3 regions of the Kitasatospora sp. NPDC059160 genome follow, and region 1 is predicted to be linked to each of the others. Evidence: riboswitches for the same ligand, from Rfam matches in the RefSeq annotation. Region 1 holds a riboswitch; each other region holds the start of a gene.
What was found. Region 1 has a riboswitch for S-adenosylmethionine ahead of ACFXOZ_RS28155 (aminotransferase class V-fold PLP-dependent enzyme). Riboswitches for the same ligand answer to the same signal wherever they lie in the genome.
Positions count from the first base shown of each region.

Region 2: another riboswitch for S-adenosylmethionine. It lies ahead of ACFXOZ_RS01480 (IclR family transcriptional regulator); the one in region 1 lies ahead of ACFXOZ_RS28155 (aminotransferase class V-fold PLP-dependent enzyme).
Region 3: another riboswitch for S-adenosylmethionine. It lies ahead of thrC (threonine synthase); the one in region 1 lies ahead of ACFXOZ_RS28155 (aminotransferase class V-fold PLP-dependent enzyme).

Region 1 covers NZ_JBHZCN010000074.1:5,647-11,153, forward strand. The annotation lists gene ACFXOZ_RS28145 (hypothetical protein) at 1-161, shown strand, start outside; gene trpD (anthranilate phosphoribosyltransferase) at 282-1,358, shown strand; SAM riboswitch class IV at 1,502-1,619, shown strand; gene ACFXOZ_RS28155 (aminotransferase class V-fold PLP-dependent enzyme) at 1,671-3,035, shown strand; gene ACFXOZ_RS28160 (Lrp/AsnC ligand binding domain-containing protein) at 3,039-3,320, opposite strand; gene ACFXOZ_RS28165 (rhomboid family intramembrane serine protease) at 3,362-4,144, opposite strand; gene ACFXOZ_RS28170 (hypothetical protein) at 4,373-4,636, shown strand; gene ACFXOZ_RS28175 (NYN domain-containing protein) at 4,926-5,507, shown strand, end outside.
Region 2 covers NZ_JBHZCN010000002.1:100,056-105,562, forward strand. The annotation lists gene ACFXOZ_RS01465 (hypothetical protein) at 1-77, shown strand, start outside; gene ACFXOZ_RS01470 (MarR family winged helix-turn-helix transcriptional regulator) at 180-635, opposite strand; gene ACFXOZ_RS01475 (transporter suffix domain-containing protein) at 644-937, opposite strand; SAM riboswitch class I at 1,054-1,196, shown strand; gene ACFXOZ_RS01480 (IclR family transcriptional regulator) at 1,396-2,109, shown strand; gene ACFXOZ_RS01485 (neuraminidase (sialidase)) at 2,229-3,833, opposite strand; gene ACFXOZ_RS01490 (HSP90 family protein) at 4,201-5,507, shown strand, end outside.
Region 3 covers NZ_JBHZCN010000084.1:1,422-6,928, forward strand. The annotation lists gene ACFXOZ_RS30230 (trehalose-6-phosphate synthase) at 1-1,082, opposite strand, end outside; gene ACFXOZ_RS30235 (glucosyl-3-phosphoglycerate synthase) at 1,121-2,125, opposite strand; SAM riboswitch class I at 2,275-2,410, shown strand; gene thrC (threonine synthase) at 2,428-3,708, shown strand; gene ACFXOZ_RS30245 (MoaD/ThiS family protein) at 3,736-4,014, shown strand; gene ACFXOZ_RS30250 (cold-shock protein) at 4,562-4,765, shown strand; gene groL (chaperonin GroEL) at 5,122-5,507, shown strand, end outside.

The DNA of each region.
Region 1 (5,507 bases):
CGGTGCTGGTGCTGATCGGCCGGCCGCAGGACTCCTGGCTCGCCGCCTGGAGCCGGGCCGATGCCGCGATCTCCCACCCGGTCGAGCCGGTGGCGCTGGCCGAGGCGGTCGCCACCCTGCTGCGGGCCCGGCTGGCCAAGCGGGCCCCGGCCACGCGCTGAGCGGTGCCGTCTCAGTCCTGGAGAAGGGGGCGCCGTCGGCACCCCGCCGCTCGATAGGCTGGCTCCATCCGTACGGACGTCCCCCCGGCGCGGGGGAACCGACTACAGCTGGAGTCAGCCATGGTGAACGTGAACCCTGCGAACGGTGGTACCGACCCCGCGCAGGTGGTCCGCACCTGGCCGGACATCCTGGCGGCTCTGTTGAAGGGGGAGGACCTCGACCGCTCGTCCACCGCGTGGGCGATGGACCGGATCATGAGCGGCGAGGCGTCCCCCGTCCAGGTGGCCGGGTTCATGGTGGCGCTGCGGGCCAAGGGCGAGACGGTCGACGAGATCGCCGGCCTGGTGGACGCGATGTACGACCACGCCGAGCCGCTGGACATCCCCGGCCCGGCGGTCGACATCGTCGGCACGGGCGGGGACCGGGCGAAGACCGTCAACATCTCGACCATGTCGGCGATCGTCGCCGCGGCGGCCGGGGCCAAGGTGGTCAAGCACGGCAACCGGGCGGCCTCCTCGTCCAGCGGCTCCTCGGACGTGCTGGAGAAGCTCGGGGTGGCACTCGACCTCTCCTCCCGGCGGGTGGCCCAGGTGGCCGAGGAGGTCGGGCTCACCTTCTGCTTCGCGGCGAAGTTCCACCCCTCGATGCGGCACGCCGCCACCGCGCGGCGCGACCTCGGGGTGCCCACCGCCTTCAACATCCTCGGCCCGCTGACCAACCCGGCGAAGGTCACCTCGCACGCCATCGGCTGCTTCGACACCCGGCTGGCCGGGCTGATCGCCGGGGTGCTCGCCCGGCGCGGGGCGACCGCGCTGGTGTTCCGCGGCGACGACGGGTTGGACGAGCTGACCATCACCACCACCTCGCGGGTCTGGGTGGTGCGCGACGGCGTGGTCACCGAGACCACGTTCGACCCGCGGGACGTCGGCATCGAGCTGGTCGGCATCGAGGCGCTGCGCGGGGCCGACGCCGCGTACAACGCCGAGGTCGCGCGCCGACTGCTGGCCGGGGAGCGCGGGCCGGTGCGGGACGCCGTCCTGCTGAACACGGCGGCGGCGCTGGTCGCGCTGGAGCTGGGCGACGCCCCGCTGGCGGAGCAGCTCGCGGCGGGCATGGTGCGGGCGGCCGAGGCGATCGACTCCGGCCGGGCGCAGGACCTGCTGCGGCGCTGGTCCGAGGCCACCAGCCGGATCTGAGCGGGTAGTTGAGGGCCCGTGTCGACGCGTCGGCACGGGCCCTCCGGCCGCCCGCCCCGAGCCGGAGGGGCGCGCGGAGGAGGCTGTCCGGATGGTGGATGCCTGTTTGACCCTCCGACGTACCCGACCTAGAGTCTTCGCCAGGTCATGAGTGACAGCGCGAAGCCCCAGCTCGCTGTCCGGCAACCCTCCGTCCGTGGCGGGGTGCCCTGGGTGAGGACCGGGTCGCCGGGCAAGCCGTCCGCGCGACAAGCGCGGACACCGGACGATCAGCACTCCCGGGGTCCCTTACCCGTGAAGGAGTGCATCCTCATGTCCCTCTCCCTCGGAACCACCGCCCCGCTCGCCGTCCTCGGCCACGACGTCGAGGTCCCGCTCGTCAGCGGTGAGAAGGTCGGCTACGCGGCTCTCGACTACGCGGCCAGCGCGCCGGCCCTCCAGCGGGTGTGGGACGACGTCGCCGCCTACGCCCCCTACTACGGCAGCGTGCACCGCGGCGCCGGCTACCTCTCCCAGCTGTCCACCGACCTGTTCGAGCAGAGCCGCCGGACCGTCGCCGAGTTCCTCGACCTGCGCGAGGGCGACCAGGTGGTCTTCACCCGCGCCACCACCGACTCGCTCAACCTGCTGGCCGCCGCCGTCCCGGCCGGCACCCGGGTGTTCGCCTTCGAGACCGAGCACCACGCCTCGCTGCTGCCGTGGGCGCACGCCGGGCTGGAGGTCTGCTACCTGCGGGCGCCGCGCTCGCGGGCCGAGGCGGTGGCCGCGCTGGAGGAGGCGCTGGCCGCGGCGCCGGAGGGCCCGAAGCTGCTGTGCGTCACCGGCGCCTCCAACGTGACCGGCGAGCTGTGGCCGGTCGCCGAACTGACCGGGACCGCGCACCGGTACGGCGCCCGGGTGGTGCTGGACGCCGCCCAGCTGGCCCCGCACCACCGGGTCTCGGTGCGCGAACTGGGCGTCGACTGGATCGCCTTCTCCGGCCACAAGCTGTACGCGCCGTTCGGCGCCGGGGTGCTGGCCGGGCGCTCCGACTGGCTGGACGCGGCCGAGCCCTACCTGGCCGGCGGCGGGGCGACCCGGACGGTGGCCCGGGAGCTGGACGGCTCGGTGGCGGTGCAGTGGCACACCGGCCCGGCCCGGCACGAGGCCGGCTCGCCCAACGTCATCGGCGCCTACGCGATCGCCTCGGCCTGTCGGGCGCTCACCGAGGCCGGCTTCGACGCGCTGGAGGCCCGGGAGCGGGAGCTGGTCGAGCGGCTGACGGCGGGGCTGGCGGAGATCCCCGAGGTCCGGGTGCTGAACCTGTTCGGGGCCGGCTCGGCCCGGGTGGGCGTGCTGTCCTTCGTCGTCCAGGGCTGGAACAGCTCGCACTTCTCGGCCGCGCTGTCCGCCGAGTACGGCATCGGCGTGCGCGACGGGCTGTTCTGCGCCCACCCGCTGGTGCGCACCCTGCTCGGGGACGAGGACGTGGCGCCCTCCGAGTGCGGGGCGCCCGAGCCCTCGCTGCCCGGTGAGCGCAGCCTGAACGCGATCCGGGTGAGCTTCGGCGCCGGCACGCCGGACGAGCACGTCGAGCGCTTCCTGGCCGCGGTCCGCGAGCTGGTCTCGGACGGCGCGGCGTGGAACTACCGCAACGAGGGCGGCCGTTGCGTCGCCGACACGCGTCGCGCGAGCTGAGTCCTACTCGTCCAGGCCGAGGGCGAAGGCCGCTTCCAGGTCGTGCTGGGAGTAGGTGCGGAAGGCGATCTGGGTCTCGGTGTGGGCCACGCCCGGGACCTTGTTGAGCCGGCCTGGGATGACCTCGGCCAGGTCGTCGTGGCGGCGCACCCGGACCATCGCCACCAGGTCGTACCCGCCGGTCACCGAGTACACCTCGCTGACGCCCTCGATCGCGGCGATGGCCTCGGCGATCTCAGGGATGCGGTCGACACTGGTCTTGATCAGGACGATGGCGGTGATCACAGTTCGGGCTCCTTGATGGGGTGCGGCCAGCGTATCGGGCCTCAGCCGGGGCGTCTCGGGGGGTGGCCGACCACCGTGCAGGCGTACAGGAAGCCCGCCGAGAAGCCGATCACGTGCACCAGGTAGGCCACTCCGGGCCCGGCCGAGTGCACCGACCACCACTGCAGGGCGAACCAGAGGCCGAGCACCAGCCAGGCCGGGAAGCGCAGCGGGAGGAAGAGGAGCAGCGGGACGAGGGTGGTCACCCGGGCCCGCGGGTGGAAGCGCAGGTAGGCGCCGAGCACGGCGGAGATCGCGCCCGAGGCGCCGATCAGGACCCGGGTGGAGTCGGGCGAGTGCGCCTCGGCGAGCGCGAAGCCGTACGAGGCGGTGCAGCCGGCGGCCAGGTAGAAGAGGAGGTACCTGGCCCGGCCGACCCGGCGTTCGACGGTCGGGCCGAAGACGTGCAGGAAGAGCAGGTTGCCCAGCAGGTGCAGCCAGCCGGCGTGCAGGAAGAGGCCGGTGAGGGCGGACACCGCCGGGTGCTTGCCCGGGGTGGGGGCGGCGGGGCAGCCGGGGACCGGGTCGGGGGCCTCGGCCAGTTGTCCGGCGGTCAGCGGGTGGCCGGTCAGCAGTTCGGCGGGGACGGCGCCCCAGCGCTGCTCGTACCGCTGCTCGGCGCAGATCCGGGCCTGGCCGGTGCCGTACAGGGGGTTGAGGCCGGCGGCCGGGCCGAGCAGGAAGACCAGGGTGTTGACCGCGATCAGGGCGTAGGTGACCGCCGGGGCGGGCAGCGCCGGGCGGCCGTCCCGCGCGTCGGTGTGGTCGGGGGCCGTGAGCGCCATGCGGCCAAGCATCCCTCCGGGCGTGGCAGGTGACACGGCGGTTTACGGCAGGTGGACTACTGGTCCGTCCGGCGGGGCGGGACGGACTCCGGTCATCTCAGCTGACCGGTGGTCCTCGTGGTTGCCCCAGGCAATAGGCTTGGGGCGGGCATTCCCGCCTCCCGCCGCCGACGCCGGGGCTCCGGGGGAGCGCCCGGCCCGCCCAGGGACCAGCCGAGAGGACCCCCGATGACCGTCCCCGCTCCGACCGCCGAGACGCGCTGGCGCTGCACGCTGTGCGGCAACCTCACCCGCTTCGACGTGACCCGCTCCGCGCGGGTCACCGAGTTCCTGCACTTCGACCTGGCCGGCGAATCCCGGGTCGAGGAGACCGAGGTGCACAGCGAGACCGTGGAGTCCGTGCGCTGCCGCTGGTGCAACGCGGTGGACCAGGTCGAGCTGGTGGCCCGTCCGGGTGCCGAGGCCGCGGAGGCCCCCACCACGCAGGGCTGACCCCTCCGGTGCGGTGGGCGGTGCGCGACACCGCCGTCCACCGCACGGGACAATACAGACAAGACGCACGGAGCGTGACGACAGGGGCGGCCGCGGCCGCACCCGCTGGACCAGGATCGGAGCCGAGGACGTGGTGGACGCAGCGAGGGAGCCCGGCGAAGCGCAGGGGCTTCAGCCCGCTGCGCCGGCACCGGAGCCGGCCGCCGGGCCGGTCCGGTCCGAGACCGACCTCCCGGGGGGCGCCGGCGGGGCCCCGGCCGGCGCGGGTGCCGAGCGGGCGCCCGAGAAGCTGGACCGGCCGCTGCCCGAAGGGGTGCGCCGGCGGGTGGTCGGGCTGGCCTCGGACGCGCTGGGCGGGCTGCCGCCCGGGGAGCTGCCGCAGAGCCTGCGTCAGTACGTCAAGTTCACCCCCGCGCGGCGGGCCAAGTACGCGGCCACCGCGCTGGCGGCGGCGCTGGAGTCCGAGCCGGCCTTCCGGGTGCGGATAGCGGAGCGGCTGCGGCTGGGCCAGCCGGACCTGGTGAAGGCGCTGGAGTCGGGCACCGTCCCCGGCGCCGCCGATCCGATGGACGTCGCGGCCGCCGCCTACCTGGTGCGCTCGCCCGGCTGGAGCCGACTGGTCGCCGAGGCGGGCGAGGAGGCCGAGCGGGCCGGCGCCGAGGACGCGGCGGCGGAGGCCGCCCGGCAGGTGGAGAAGCTCCAGGCCGAGCTGGCCGAGGTGCGGGCCGCGGCGCGGGCGGACCTGGACCGCCAGCGCGCGGAGTTCGAGGGCGTCCGGCGGGAGGCCGAGTCGCTGCGCAAGAAGGTGCGGTCGCTGGAGAGCGACACCCGGCGGGCGCAGGCCGAGACCCGGCGGGTGACCGGGGAGCTG
Region 2 (5,507 bases), on a different contig from region 1:
AGGTGCTCTGGCACCCGAGGACGAAGGTCACGAACGAAGAGGCGCGGACGGGCGGCCTCGTGATCGATCTCAAGTGATCGGTCTGCACTGATCGGCCCCAAGTGACCGGCCCCAACTGACCGGCTCCAACTGATCGGTCCCGACTGATCGATCCGGAGTAGCGGCCACGGCGGGTGACGTCAGTCCTCGAACACCCGCCTCAACTTCCCGAGTGCGGACTCGATCTCCGCCATGTCCGCGGCCGAGAGCTTCGCGACGTAGGCGTCGTGGAGCTCCCGCTCGTACCGGAGTAGGGCCTGCCGGTAGGCCGCGCCGCGGGCCTCCAGGCGGAGGACGTGGACGCGTCCGTCCTGGGGGCTGCGCTGCCGGGAGAGGTAGCCGTCCTCCTCCAGGCGCGCCAGGTGCTGGCTGACGGCGCCCCTGGACACGCCCAGGCGCTCGGCCAGGTCCTTGGGGGTGATGCCCGGGTCGGCCACGATCCGCCCGAGCACGAGGTGCTGTTGGGCGGTGAGCCCGAAGTCGCCGTAGCGGGGCGCGTGCCGTTCCGAGAGGAGCCACAGGTCCGCGAAGAGCCGGTCGATCCGGGTGATGCGGGCGTGCAGGTCGGCGCTGTCGGGTCTTTCTCCGGTGTCCATCGGGCCCGTCAGTCCGTGGTCGGCGGCTGCTCGGCGGCGCGGCTGCGCCTCCTGAGCCCCAGGCGGGACCGGACTGCCCGGACGGCCTCCTTGCCGACGCCCGCCATGCCGATGAGGGCGCAGGTCTCGGCGACCACGAGCGTCCCGCCGAAGGCGGCGGCCTTGGTGCCGGACTCCAGCGGGAGGAAGAGGATGACGAGGACGGCCACGTAGGTCAGGGCGCTCAGGACGAGGAGCGCGATGCCGATCCTGAACCTGAGCGGCTTCTTCGGGGGTGCTGAGGTCGCCGGGGTCGCAGTCATGGAAATAGTTTAGAAATCTAAATCATCCGTGGTCAAGGACCCCGGCGGCTCCGGGTCGAGGGGCGGTCGGGAAAGGGTTTGGCGGGGCGGCCGGGAAATCTTGTATGGTTCTTCGCGAATCATCCAGAGGGGTGGAGGGACCGGCCCTACGAAGCCCCGGCAACTCCCCGTTCGATCCGGCGTCCGAAGTACGCGCCGTGCCGTCCGGGGTCAGTGCCAACTCCGGCCTGTCGCCAACGTGGCGCGGGGAAGATGAGGAGACACGGTGCTCTCAGTGCTGTCCTTCGCCCGGGCGCTTCCCGCCCCGGCCCTTTCGCGTACCCGTTTCGTGCTCGGCGCAGGCGATCTGCTGTTCCCGCAGGCCTGTTTCCGCTGACCACCCCGCTCCCACCCCACCGGAGCGCCCGTGAGCCGTACCCACCCGTCGCTCACGGGATCTGAGACTGGAGTACCCGTCCATGGAGAACACGAGCGGCGTCGGCGTGCTCGACAAGATCACCTCGATCCTCGGCACCCTGGAGGCCGGTCCGGCCACCTTGGCCGGGCTGGTCGACGCCACCGGGCTGGCCCGGCCGACCGCCCACCGGATCGCCGTCGCACTGGAGCACCACCGGCTGCTCGGCCGGGACCTCCAGGGCCGGTTCGTCCTCGGCCCGCGGCTCGCCGAGCTCTCGGCGGCGGCCGGTGAGGACCGCCTGCTGGCCGCGGCGGGCACGGTCCTCACCCACCTGCGCGACGTCACCGGCGAGACCGCCCAGCTGTACCGTCGGCAGGGCGAGGTCCGGATCTGCGTGGCGGCCGCCGAACGCCTCTTCGGCCTGCGGGACACCGTGCCGGTGGGCCTCGCGCTGCCGATGAAGGTCGGGTCCGCCGCCCAGGTCCTGCTGGCCTGGGAGGAGCCCGAGCGGCTCCACCGCGGACTCCAGGGCGCCCGGTTCACCGCCACCGCGCTGAGCGGGGTGCGGCGCCGGGGGTGGGCCCAGTCGATCGGCGAGCGCGAGCCCGGCGTGGCCTCCGTCTCCGCGCCCGTGCGGGGCCCGGCCGGCCGGGTGGTGGCCGCCGTTTCCGTCTCGGGGCCGATCGAACGGCTCAGCCGGCACCCGGGGGCCCGCCTCTCCCAGGCCGTCATCGAGGCGGCGGGCCACCTCACGGACGCACTGAACAGGCCCTGACCGGGCGGTCGGCTGACGTGGGGTGACCGGCCCGGGGCCCGGCCCGGACCGGACCCGAGCGCTCGGGTCCGGGCGGCCGCCGGCGCGGAGCTCCTCCGCGCCGGCAGCCGCCGGTCGGGTCAGCGCCGCAGGTGCTGCACGGCGCGCGGGTCGGCGGCGGGCGCCCCGGTGCGCACCGCCCCGGTGGTCGGTGCGGCCGCACCCGGGCTGCGCAGGGTGTCCGGCCGGAAGCGGCCGCTGTACACGTCGGTGGAGTTCAGCGGGGCGCCGCTGTTGGCGGTCACCAGCACCGGGCGGATCCGGTGGCCGTCGGTGATCAGGGCCTGGTAGTCGCCGAGGAAGTGGCCCCCGGCGTACGGCGCCTGGAGCCAGTCGAAGACCGGCGAGATCTGCCGCTCGACCGGACTGTTCTCGCCGCCGCGCGGGAAGCTGAGCAGCCAGGCGGCGGTGGGCAGCGTGGTGGTGTCGTCCGGGGTGAGGTAGCGCAGGTCGTAGTAGCTGACGGCGACGGTGCCGTCGGCCGTCACGGTGATCGACGGGGTGAACGCCGGCGCTCCCGGGGCCTGGTTGAGCCGGGTCGGGCCGCTCCAGGTCCGGCCGCCGTCGGTGGAGTGCACCAGCTGGATCGCGTCGTACCTGCCGCCGGTGGACTCCGAGCCCTCATAGGCGAGGTACAGCTCGCCGGTCTGCGGGTCGATCGCCACGCTGGGCAGTCCGGCGCCGGCCCGGAGGGACTTGGTGGCGTCGGTGGGCGCGTTCGGGTGGACCTCGGGGACGGAGGTGTCGGCGGCGACCCGGACCGGCGGGCTCCAGGTGCGGCCCTGGTCGGTGGAGCTGACCATGCCGAAGTGCACGTCGCTGACGGTCGTGGCGGTCGCGTCGGTGAAGGTGATCCAGTCGAAGAAGTCGTACAGCGTGTCGGTGCGCGGGTCGACCACGATCTGGTTGCCGATGGTCTGGGTGTTCGGCGTCGTGGCCGTGGTCACGAAGGGCTTCGCCGGGGACCAGGTCCGGCCGTGGTCCCGGGTGACGGACAGGTAGCCCGGCCCGTCGAAGACCGGGGTCGGGCCGGTGGTCTGGTCCACCCGGTCCCAGACCTGGTAGGCCACGCCCGGGTGCACCGGGTCGGCGGTGACGGCGTTCTTGTCGTCGGTGATCGCCGGGTCGTCGTCGCCGATCAGTTCGGTGACGTGCTGCCAGCTGCGCCCGCCGTCGGTGGAGGTGGCTGCGGCCACCGCGCTGCGGGGCGTGGTGGCGTCGAAGACCAGGGCGCTGGCGTACGCGGTGCCGTCGGGGCCGAAGCTCACCCAGCCGTCGGAGGCCCGCTGGTAGGCCAGCCCGCCCGGCGCGCAGTGGGTGAAGGGCAGCGCCGTCTGGGTGAAGTGCACGCCGTCCGTGGTGTAGCTGGAGCTCAGGCCCCGGGCACCGCCGTTGGACCAGCGGTCCTGCTGGTAGACGGTGATGGTGTTCGCCGGGTCGAGCGGGTTGGCGGCGGCGTACGGTTCGTCCTCCGCGCCCGGGTAGTTGGTGCCGTCGCCGTCCGCGCCGAGGTCGCAGGAGGCGTACGGATCGCCGGGTGAGATCACGGCGAGCGGTGCGCCGGGCGAGGTGTCGGGCGGGTTCGTACCGTCCGCGGTCGCGCCGGCCGGGGTGCCGGCGGCGACGGCGGCGAGGAGGAGCGCCGCGGCCGCGGTGGCGAGCGGTGCTCTGGTGCGGAACTGCATGGAGACCCCCATGGTCGTCGGCGGTACGTGCCTGGTGTCCTGGGTGGTGCCGCGCTGTGCCCTGCTCCGGTGCCGAACGGGAGTCGGCGCCCGGTCGGCCGTGCGTGTCGCCCGGCCGGTCGGCCGCGATGCCCGGTCGGCCGCGCGAGTCTAACCAGCCGGAGGGGGCGCGCCAACGGTCCGCGCGCGCTCCCTTACCAAGTCCGCACCATCGGCCGCTGTCCCCGCGCTGACCTGCGGTTATCCGTGCGCACCCCGGCCGCTGCCCGGGCGGTCGACCTTCCGGGCGCCCGTCGCGCGGATATTCGGTTTCCCGTGTCGTACCCCCGTTCTAGGGTGCTCCCGAACCGACCTGAGAGAGAGTCCGTTGAGCCGAACCTTTCGCGTCGACCTGCGCGGCATCGTCGACCTCCTGAGCCACCACCTCTACACCAGCCCGCAGGTGTACGTGCGCGAGCTGCTGCAGAACGCGGTGGACGCGATCACGGCCCGGCACCCGGGCGACGCCGCCGCGGCGGCGCGGGAGGCCCGGATCGCGATCGCCTCCAGCGACGCCAACGGCGACGGCTCGCTGACCATCAGCGACAACGGCATCGGCCTCACCGAGGCACAGGTGCACGAGCTGCTGGCGACGATCGGGCGCAGCTCGAAGCGCGACGACCTGGGGTTCGCCCGGCACGAGTTCATGGGGCAGTTCGGCATCGGCCTGCTCTCCTGCTTCATGGTCTCCGACGCCATCGAGGTCACCACCCGCCGGGCCGGCGAGCCCACCGTGCGCTGGCACGGCTCCTCGGACGGCGGCTACACCGTCGAGCTCGCGCCCGCCGACGAGCAGCGCGCGGAGCCCGGCACCACCGTCACCCTGCGCCCCCGCCCCGGCTGCGAGCACCTGCTCACCCGCCGGGCCGTCACCGAACTGGTCGGCCACTACGGCGCCCGGCTGCCGCACCCGGTCACGGTGGACGGCACCACGGTCACCGGCGGCCCCGCCCCCTGGGACCGCCCCGAAGGCGAGGGCGAACCGGCCCGCCGCGCCCGCCTGGAGGCCTACTGCGAGGAGGTCTTCGGCTTCGCGCCCTTCGACGTGATCGACGTGGCCAGCGCGGAGGCGGGCCTGCGCGGCGTCGCCTTCGTCCTGCCGATGCCGGCCAACCCGGCCGTCCCGGCCGCGCACCGGGTGTACCTCAAGCAGATGCTGCTCGCCGAGGGAGCCGAACGCCTGCTGCCGGAGTGGGCCTTCTTCGTACGGTGCGTCGTCGACACCTCCGAGCTGCGGCCCACCGCCAGCCGGGAGGCGCTCTACGAGGACTCCCTGCTGGAGGCGACCCGCGACGCCCTCGGCGACCGACTGCGCGGCTGGCTGGTGCGGTTGAGCCGCCAGGAGCCCGCCCGACTGCGCTCCTTCCTGCGTGTCCACCACCTGGGCGTCAAGGCGCTGGCGCTGCACGACGACGACATGCTGCGCCTGGTCGCCGATCTCTGGCCGATGGAGACCAACGTCGGCCCGCTCACCTTCGCCGAGTTCACCGACCGCTACGGCCTGCTGCGCTTCACCCCCTTGCTGGACGAGTTCCGGCAACTCGCACCGGTGGCCGCCGCGCAGGGCCTGGCCGTCGTCAACGCCGGCTACGTGTACGACGCCGAGCTGGTCGACCGGCTCGCGACGGTGGACCG
Region 3 (5,507 bases), on a different contig from region 1:
TTGATGGCGGTCGCGAGGCGTTCGACGGCGGCGGTGTAGTCGCGGTACTCGGCGAGGTCGGTCCGGGACGGGTAGGCGAAGGCGATGTGGACCACCCGGTCGTGCCACTCGGGGCGGGTGCGGAGCAGGTGCCGGTAGGCCTGGAGGCCGCGGACGATGTTCTTGCTCAGCTCGGTGCGGTCGACCCGGACGATGGTGCGGCGGTCGCCGACGGCGGCCCGGAGGGCGGCGAGGCGTTCGTCGACGTCGGGGCGGTGGGCGCGTTCGCGCAGGAAGTCGGCGTCGGCGCCCAGGGCGTGCACACCCAGGTGGGTGGTGCGGCCCTCGTGGGTGACGGTGAGGGCGGCAGGGTCGAAGGCGGCGCCGAGCAGGTCCTCGCAGCAGGCGGCGAAGGCGCGGGCCCAGCGTTCGGTGAGGAAGCCGGCCCGGTCGGCGCCGAGGATGCCGGTCAGGACGGCCCGGGCGACGTCGTCGGGGAGCAGCCGGTAGTACTCGGGCGGCGCCCACGGGGTGTGGGAGAAGTGGCCGATCCGCAGGTCGGGGCGGGCTTCGCGGAGCAGCGCCGGGGTGAGGGAGAGGTGGTAGTCCTGGACCAGGACGGCGGCTCCCGGGGCGGCCTCGGCGGCGAGGGCGTCGGCGAAGGCGGCGTTGTACGCCCGGTAGGCGGCCCACTCGGTGCGGAAGCCGGCGTCGAAGGAGGGCGCGGTGGGGGTCGCGTAGAGCAGGTGGTGGACGAACCAGAGGGTGGAGTTGGCGACGCCGTTGTAGGCGCGGGCGAAGGTCTCCGGGTCGATGTCGAGCATCCGTACGGCCTGTCCGCCGACCTCGTGCCCGGCGAGGTCGAGGCGGCCGGCGGGGGCCTCCCGGGCGGCTCTGCGGTCGGCGTCGCTTAGCGCGGCGCAGACCCAGACGGCGGTGGGGTCGTCGATCGCGGACAGGCCGGAGACCAGGCCCCCGCCGCCGCGGCGCAGGGTCAGCGTGCCGTCGTCGGCGGTGCCGAAGGACACCGGTCCCCGGTTGGAGGCCACCAGGACGGGGGCGGTTCCGGTCGCACTCGAACGTTCGGTCGTGAGATCGCCCATGGTTGGGATGTTGCCGGGGGGTCGGGGCGGCAAACCCGTCAGCGGCGGGTGGCGTATTCCGGGACGGTGTGCATCGGGGGGCGTTCCAGGGCCGTCACGGGGTGGGTGTGGGCGGTGAAGGCGCGGGTGTGGGGGTCGCGGGTGAACTGGGTGAGGTGGGGGTGGACGAGGTCGGCGGAGGCCTTGAGGCGGTGGGAGCGGTCGAGGCGTTCCAGGGCGGTGCGGTAGATGGTGGCGGCCATCCGGCCGAGGGCCTGGCCGTCCTGGTGGCGGTGGTGCCGCACGCCGACGTCGACCTGGGCCAGCGCGTCGAGGCCGACCTGGTCCAGGGCGTCGACCAGGAGGCCGAGTTCGACGCCGTAGCCGGTGGGGAAGGGCAGCCGTTCGAGCAGTGAGCGGCGGGCCGCGTACTCGCCGCCGAGGGGCTGGACGAAGCCGGCGAGTTCCGGCCAGTGGAGGTTGAGCAGGGGGCGGGCGACGAGTTCGGTGACCCGGCCGCCGCCGGCCGGGACGATCGCGCCGCTTTCGGTCTCGAGCGGGCGGTCGTACATGGCCTTGACCAGGTGGATGTCGGGGTCGGTGAGCAGCGGGCCGACGATGCCGGAGACGAAGGCCGGGTCGAACTCGCGCAGGTCGGCGTCGATGAAGCAGACGATGTCGCCGTGGGTGACCAGCAGGGAGCGCCAGAGCACCTCGCCCTTGCCGGGGACGGCGGGCAGCCGGGGGAGGATCCGGTCGCGGTGTTCCACCCGGGCGCCGGCCTCGGCGGCGAAGGCGGCGGTGGCGTCGGTGGAGCCGGAGTCGACCACGACGAGTTCGTCGACGAGCGGGATCCGGTCCATGAGCTCGCGCCGGACGGTGCGGACGATGTCGCCGACGGTGGCCTCCTCGTCGAGGGCGGGGAGGACGACGCTGACCGTCCGGCCGGTGCGCCGTTTGGCGGCGAGGAGGGCGTCGACCGGCCGCTCGGCCGCGCTCCACGAGCGGCGGCGGAGCCAGGACGCCGCCTGTGGGAGGAGGGCGTGGGTCGGTTCGGCGGGCACGGTGACTCTCCTCGGCGGGATCGGGTGGGACGGGTCATCTCGCTTGGCGGACGGTCCCGTTCAGGGTTGGCGCCTTCGGATACAGTCTTCGTACAGCGGTCGGACCTTTGCACGCCGGGGTCGCCGCTGCGCACCACCACAATTTCACAAGCTCATCCAGAGGGACTGAGGGAACGGCCCGTTGACGTCCCGGCAACCTTCTCGCTCGGCTGTCGTTGACAGGCCCCGGCGGGACAGGTGCCAATTCCGGCCTGTGGCGCGACCGCGCCGCGGGGAAGATGAGGAGAGAGGCCTCCGCCATCATGGCTATCGACATCGCCGCACCTGTTTCCGTCGACCTCGGCCCCGCCGCCGCCCTGTCCTGTCGGGAGTGCGGAACCCGCTTCCCGCTCGGCCCCAGCTTCGCCTGTGTGGAGTGCTTCGGGCCGCTGGAGATCGCCTACGAGTTCGGCGGCGAGCGCGCCGAGGAGCTGCGCAGGCGGATCGAGTCCGGCCCCGCGTCCATCTGGCGGTACGCGCCGCTGCTGCCGGTGCCGGCCGACGTCGCCTCGAAGCCCAACCTGAACCCCGGCTGGACCCCGCTGGTGAAGGCGGACAACCTGGGCCGGGAGCTCGGGTTCACCGCGCAGCTGCACGTCAAGGACGACTCGGGCAACCCGACGCACTCGTTCAAGGACCGGGTGGTGGCCTGCGCGATCGAGGCGGCCCGGGCGTTCGGCTACACCACGCTGTCCTGCTCGTCGACCGGCAACCTGGCCGGTGCGGTGGGTGCGGCGGCGGCCCGGGCCGGGTTCCGCTCCTGCGTGTTCATCCCGCACGACCTGGAGCAGGGCAAGGTCGTGATGGCCGGGGTGTACGGCGGTGAGCTGGTCGGCATCGAGGGCAACTACGACGACGTGAACCGGTTCTGCTCGGAGCTGATCGGGGACCCGGCCGGCGAGGGCTGGGGCTTCGTCAACGTCAATCTGCGGCCGTACTACGGCGAGGGCTCCAAGACGCTGGCGTACGAGATCTGCGAGCAGCTCGGCTGGCGGCTGCCGGAGCAGATCGTCATCCCGATCGCCTCGGGCTCGCAGCTGACGAAGATCGACAAGGGTCTGCAGGAGCTGATCAAGCTGGGCCTGGTGGAGGACCGGCCGTACCGGATCTTCGGCGCCCAGGCGGAGGGCTGCTCGCCGGTGTCGGCGGCGTTCAAGGCCGGCCGGGACGTGATCAGGCCGGTGAAGCCGGACACCATCGCCAAGTCGCTGGCGATCGGCAACCCGGCGGACGGCCCGTACGTGCTGGACATCGCCCGCCGGACCGGCGGCGCGGTGGAGGACGTCACGGACGCGGAGGTGGTGGCGGCGATCCGGCTGCTGGCCCGGACCGAGGGGATCTTCGCGGAGACCGCGGGCGGGGTGACCGTCGGTGTGCTGAAGAAGCTCGTGGAGACCGGTCAGCTGGACCCGTCCAAGGAGACCGTCGCGATCAACACCGGGGACGGCCTGAAGACGCTGGACGCCGTCTCCGAGGCGGGCATGACCGCCGTCATCCGCCCGACGCTGGACTCCTTCCACGCCGCCGGCCTCGCGTCCGTCTGATCCACCCCCCACCCCGCTAGGAGAGTCATGAGCGCCAACGTCCGCATCCCCACCATCCTGCGCACCTACACCGGCGGTGCGGCCGAGGTGCCCGCCGAGGGGGCCACCCTGGGCGAGGTCATCGCCGACCTGGAGCGCAACCACGCGGGCATCGCGGCCCGGATCCTGGACGACACCGGCAAGCTGCGCCGCTTCGTCAACGTGTACGTGAACGACGACGACGTGCGGTTCGCCGAGGGCCTGGCGACCGGGATCGCGGACGGTGCGAGCGTTTCGATCATTCCGGCGGTGGCCGGCGGCTGCTGAGCCGTTCCCGCTTCCCGGCCGTCCGCGCGTACGGAATTCCGCTCTCCGTACGCGCGGACGGCCGTCGGCATTTCGGTGGGAATATTTTCGGTCCGAGTCGGAGTAGAGTGTGGCTCTGCTGGGAACAGGGCTTCCCCTTCCGGCGGTGGGTGCTTCGCCGGAGCCCGTCCGGGCGCTGAGACCGGCCCGGGGCCCGGGCGGTGAAACATGTCAGGCAGATGTCAGAATTCCTGCAGGCATTTGAGTAATTCGTCCGCTATGTCCGGCGCTAATTGCCGATTTCCTCCCGGTTTGTTCGCTCTTGTCTCTCGACGGGGCTGCGGAATTCCCGGCGGCGGACCCTGTTGCAGAGGGCGTCGATCCGGATACATTCAGCGGCGGTCGACGTAATCAACCGCTCACGGAAGCCGTCCGGCGCCCCCGTGCGGAGGATTGCGGCGTGCACGGCTGCGTCCAGGGGGGGTTCCCCGGGCCGGCCTTCAAACCAGACCCGGGCCCGCGACCTGCTGGCCCGTGAAGGGCCAGCACAGCACTAGGGGAGTTTGGAATGGCTCAGGGCACCGTCAAGTGGTTCAACGCGGAGAAGGGCTACGGCTTCATCGCGGTCGACGGTGGTGCGGACGTCTTCGTCCACTACAGCGCGATCCAGATGGACGGCTACCGCACCCTCGAGGAGGGCCAGCGGGTCGAGTTCGAGATCTCCCAGGGACAGAAGGGCCCGCAGGCGGACATGGTCCGCGCGGCGGTCTGACCTCTTCCGGAACCCAGGAGCTCGGCGCGGCCCACGGCTGGTGACCACTCGCTTCTCGACGGGCCCGTACGACACGCGTCGTACGGGCCCGTTCGCGTTCCCGCGCCGGGCCGTCCGGGGTGCCGGGCGGGGGCGGGCGGAGGTGGGCGGCGGCTCGCGGGTCGGCCGTGGGGCTTGCACTCGACCACCCGGAGTGCTAATCATTGGCGTTAGCACTCACAGTGTGAGAGTGACAGCGGACCGGGTCGGTGAGGCCCCCGGGAGCGGCAGGGGAATGGACCTCCGCACACCAGGGCCGTCCGTCGCGGGCACCCCTTGGTCCGAGCAGTCGACCGTGTCCCGGAGGACCACTTCTGATGGCCAAGATCATCGCCTTTGATGAGGAAGCTCGCCGCGGCCTTGAGCGTGGCATGAACCAGCTCGCCGACGCGGTGAAGGTCACGCTCGGCCCCAAGGGCCGCAACGTCGTGCTGGAGAAGAAGTGGGGCGCCCCCACGATCACCAACGACGGTGTCTCCATCGCCAAGGAGATCGAGCTCGAGGACCCCTACGAGAAGATCGGCGCGGAGCTCGTCAAGGAGGTCGCCAAGAAGACGGACGACGTCGCGGGTGACGGCACCACCACCGCCACCGTGCTCGCCCAGGCCCTGGTTCGCGAGGGTCTGCGCAACGTCGCCGCCGGCGCCAACCCGATGGCCCTCAAGCGCGGTATCGAGAAGGCCGTGGCCGCCGTCTCGGACCA